DNA from 2 places in the Stenotrophomonas oahuensis genome. Region 2 is predicted to be linked to the other one. Evidence: riboswitches for the same ligand, from Rfam matches in the RefSeq annotation. Region 2 holds a riboswitch; the other holds the start of a gene.

Region 1 (2,390 bases), 1.1 Mb from region 2:
GAACCACAGGAAACCCAGAATGCTCGGCGCGATCACCACGCCCAGTACGAACTCGCGGATGCTGCGACCGAGCGACACGCGCGCGATGAACGATCCCACGAACGGAGCCCAGGCGATCCACCAGGCCCAGTAGAAGATGGTCCAGTCCGCCACCCAGGTGCTGCCGGAGAACGGCGACATGCGCAGGCTCATGGTCACCAGCTGGTTCAGATAGGAACCCACCGTGGTGGTGAAGGTATCGAAGATGAAACCGGTGGGCCCCAACACCAGCACCAGTGCCAGCAGTAGTGCCGCCAGCCCCAGGTTGATGTTGGACAGCCACTTGATGCCACGATGCACGCCGGTGGTGGTGGACGCCATGTACAGCACGAACGCCACCGCGATCACGGTCAACTGCACGGCGGGTGAGGCCTGGATGCCGAAGACGCGCTCCAGCCCGGCGGCGATCTGCACGGTGCCGAAGCCCAGCGTGGTGGCCACGCCAATCGCCGTTGCCACCACCGCCGCCACATCGACCACGGTGCCGATCCAGCCACGATGGTGTGCGCCTATCAGCGGCTGCAGCAGATCGCTGATGCGGCCGCGGCCATTACGGTTGAACTGGAACCACGCCATCGCCAGCCCGATCAGCGCATAGATTGCCCACGGATGCAGACCCCAGTGGAAGAACGCGTAGCGCATCGAGGCGCGCGCCGATTCCATGCTCTGCGGCGGCAAGCCCTCGGGCGGTTTGACGAAATGTGAGATCGGCTCGGCCGCACCCCAGAACACCAGGCCGATACCCATGCCGGCGGCAAACAGCATCGACATCCAGCTGGCGTTGGAGAACTCGGGTTCGGCATCCTCACCGCCAATGCGCAGCGAGCCGAGCCGTCCGAACGCCAGATACATGAGGAAGGACAGGGTGATGAACACGATCAGCAGATACAGCCAGCCGGCGCTCTTGATGATCTGCGCGACGCCGCCCTGCACCACGTCGTTGAAAGGACCGGGCAGGAGGCCGGCGAGCAGGACGAGGGCAAGCACCAGGGCGATGGAGATGCGGAACACCATGGCGGAATCTCCGTACAGAAGGCGAGCCGCCGTGTCCGGGCGGGCGCAGGCAGTCTAGCCAGCCCCACGTCAGCGGCCTGTTCACGCCGCCGGGCAGGTGTGGTCCAATACGCCCTGAAGCGGGGGTACCGCGGCCATCCGGCCACGGTTGAGACAGTCCCATCGAACCTGATCCGGCTCATACCGGCGTAGGGAAGCTTCGTATCTGCCGATGCATCGCGCCGTAGGGTCCCCGCACCCGAAGACCATCCGCGTTGCGTCGGCCGTGCGCCGCCGCTTCGTCCTTTCCGCGCATTCCCGCGCGGAAACAGATCCGGACGAGGCCCATGAACGCACAACCATCCCCCCTTCAGCAGCAGACCCAGGCGCTTTCCGAATCGGTCACCCAGCCGATCTCCGGCTCGCGCAAGGTCCACGTAGCCGGCTCGCGGCCGGACCTGCAGGTACCGATGCGCGAGATCGCGCAGGCCTGCACGCCCACGAGCTTTGGCGGCGGAGAGAACGCGCCACTCACGGTGTATGACACCTCCGGGCCATATACCGACCCGCACGCACATATCGACCTGTCCAGCGGACTGGCCGCGCTGCGCGCCGGCTGGGTGGCGGAGCGGGGCGACAGCGCGACGCTGGACCGGCTGAGCTCGGCCTTCGGCCAGTCGCGCGCGCTGGATGCGCGTCTGGACGCGGTGCGCTTCCCGGCCCGCACTACGCCGCGGCGCGCACTGCCCGGCATGAACGTCACCCAGATGCACTACGCGCGACGCGGCATCATCACGCCGGAAATGGAGTTTGTTGCCATCCGTGAGAACCAGCGGCTGGAAGCGGTGACCGATGCGGCGCTGCGCCGCCAGCATCCGGGGCAGTCATTCGGCGCGTCGCTGCCGCCGCGGATCACGCCGGAATTCGTACGCGAGGAGATCGCGCGTGGTCGTGCTGTTCTACCGTGCAACATCAACCATCCCGAACTCGAGCCAATGATCATCGGGCGCAACTTCCTGACCAAGGTCAATGCCAACATCGGCAACAGCGCGGTGTCTTCTGGTATTGCGGAGGAAGTAGAGAAGTTGGTATGGGCCATCCGCTGGGGCGCGGACACCGTGATGGACCTGTCCACTGGCAAGCACATCCACGAGACCCGCGAGTGGATCATCCGCAATTCGCCGGTGCCGATTGGTACGGTGCCGATCTACCAGGCACTGGAGAAGGTGGACGGCCGCGCCGAGGAACTGAACTGGGCGGTGTTCCGCGACACGCTGATCGAACAGGCCGAGCAGGGCGTGGACTACTTCACCATCCATGCCGGTGTGCTCAAGGATCTGGTGCCGCTCACCGCGCAG
Region 2 (2,390 bases):
GTCCAGGCCGACTGGCCGGCACTGGGAGACGAAGAACTGGCGTGGCTGGGCACGCGCCACGCCGCGCTGGCAGGCCACGCGCGGGTGCTTTGGCACAGCCCGCGTCCGTTCTCGGCTGCCGCGCTGGTGCAGGGTCCGCAGGGACGTGTGTTCGTCAAACGCCATCATGCGCGCGTGCGCAGTGCGTCGGCGCTGGAGGAAGAACACCACTTCATCGCCCATCTGGCCGCCGCCGGCGTCCCCGTGGTGCAGGTGCTGGCCGGCCTCGACGGGCACACCGCGCTGGCGCGGGATGCGTGGACCTATGAAGTGCATGCTGAAGGCGTCGGGGCGGACCTCTATCGCGACATGCCGTCGTGGACGCCGCTGACCGACCTCGGCCGCGCACGCACCGTCGGGGCGATGCTGGCCCAGCTGCACCAGGCCGCTGTTGACTACACCGCAGCGCAGCGCGACACCCATGTACTGGTCGCGCGTGACGACCTGATCCGCGCGCCTGATCTGCTCGCCTTGCTGCGTTCCCAGCTGCGTGCACGTCCGGGGCTGGCGGCGTATCTGGCCGACGTGCCCTGGGAAGCCGACCTGACCCGTGCGGTCCTGCCATGGCATGCCGCACTGGGCCACCGCTATGCCGGCGAAGCCGCGTGCTGGGGCCATAACGACTGGCATGTTTCCAACCTGCTGTGGCAGGGCGACGGTGCAGCCGCGTCCATCAGCACGGTGTTCGACTTCGGGCTGGCCGCCCGCACCAGTGCCCTGTTCGACCTCGCCACGGCGATCGAACGCAATGCGGTGGATTGGCTGGCCAGCGGCGGTCCCGTGGGCTACCCCGACACCGCGCTCGCCCTTCTCGAGGGCTACCGCCAGCAGCGGCCGTTGAGCGCGGCGCAGGTGGCGCTGCTGGTCGACCTGCTGCCGGTGGTCCACGTTGATTTCGCCCTCTCGGAGGTGGAGTACTTCGACGCCATCACCGGTTCGCGGGCGAATGCCGACGTGGCGTACCACACCTTCCTGATCGGCCATGCCGACTGGTTCACCAGCACCACCGGTCGGTCCCTGCTCGACACGCTTCGCAGCGCCGCCTGAGACGCTGATTGGCGTTTCCGGCCGGTTTGGTGTGAAAATGTCCGCTGAAGCGGGGGTGCCTGGATCTGCCAGGCTGAGAGAGTCCCTTGGAACCTGATCCGGTTTGCACCGGCGTAGGGAGCTTTGAGCAGCACACGCAGTGTCCGTCCAGGGCATTGTTGCGTGCGTGCCTTCGCTTCGTCTCCTCTGGCTGATGACGAAACGAATGAACCGCCTGCGCATTTCCCTGTTGACCGCCGCCCTCGGTGCCGCCCTGCCGCTGCATGCCAGCGAACCCGCTGCCGACGCGGGCGAACGCTCGCCCACCGACCTTGCCGGCATCCGTGTGCAGGCGCACCAGCAGACAAAGAAATCGCCGCCATCAAGCAGCTTCGGGGTGGGCAGCTGGAAGGACACCCCCGCCTCGGTCAACGTGCTGGGCAGCGAGTACCTGGACCGCCTGCAGGTGCGAGGGTTGTCCGAACTGGCCCGGCACGACGCGTCGCTGGGCGACAGCTATGCCCCGGTGGGCTACTACCAGAACGTGGCCATCCGCGGGTTTGCGCTGGACCTGGCCACCGGCTATCGCTTCAACGGGCTGTCCATCGCCGGCGAGCAGCGCCTGGCGCTGGAGAACATCGCCCAGGTGGAAGTACTCAAGGGTGAAGCCGGCCTCGCCGCCGGGGTGATGGCCCCGGGCGGCCTGATCAACTACGTGGGCAAGCGCACGGCCGAGGTGCGCAACCTGACCCTGGGCACCGACTCGGAAGGCTCCCGCTACGCTGCGATGGACGTCGGCCATTGGCTGACGCCGACCTTTGGAATCCGCTTCAATGCGGCCTGGGACGACAGCAATTCCTACATCGAGCATGCCGACGGCCGCCGCAATTTCTATTCGCTGGCGACCGACTGGCGGATCAGCGAACGCAGCAAGCTGGAAGTAGATGCCAACTACCAGACCAGCGCGCAACGCTCGGCGTCCGGTTTCCAGCTGCTCGGCGCGACCGGCGTTCCGCGCGGCGTGGACCGCGAAAAGATGCTGGGCTACCAGCCGTGGGTACAGCCGGTCGGCATCGCCAGCACCAACCTGACCGCGCTGCACACCTTCGATTTCACCCCGGACTGGCAGTCGCGCGCGTCAGTGGCCCACAGCCGCACGGTGATCAACGACAACGTCGCCTTTGCCTACGGCTGCTACTACAGCGACGCCTGCGCCGACGGCAGCACGCCGGGCAATTACTTCGCGCCCAATGGCGATTACGACATCTACGACTACCGCAGCCCCGATGACACCCGGGTGAACCAGCAGCTGCGCGCCGAACTGC

What was found. A riboswitch is a leader RNA that binds a small molecule or an ion and turns the genes downstream of it on or off. The one in region 2 is predicted to bind thiamine pyrophosphate.
Region 1: linked by a shared signal. The riboswitch ahead of thiC (phosphomethylpyrimidine synthase ThiC) and the one ahead of PDM29_RS08295 (TonB-dependent receptor) in region 2 are both predicted to bind thiamine pyrophosphate.

What each region holds. Positions count from the first base shown of each region.
Region 1 covers NZ_CP115541.1:786,716-789,105, reverse strand. The annotation lists gene PDM29_RS03455 (BCCT family transporter) at 1-1,053, opposite strand, end outside; TPP riboswitch at 1,165-1,266, shown strand; partial or broken gene thiC (phosphomethylpyrimidine synthase ThiC) at 1,380-2,390, shown strand, end outside.
Region 2 covers NZ_CP115541.1:1,917,458-1,919,847, reverse strand. The annotation lists gene PDM29_RS08300 (phosphotransferase enzyme family protein) at 1-1,086, shown strand, start outside; TPP riboswitch at 1,128-1,223, shown strand; gene PDM29_RS08295 (TonB-dependent receptor) at 1,292-2,390, shown strand, end outside.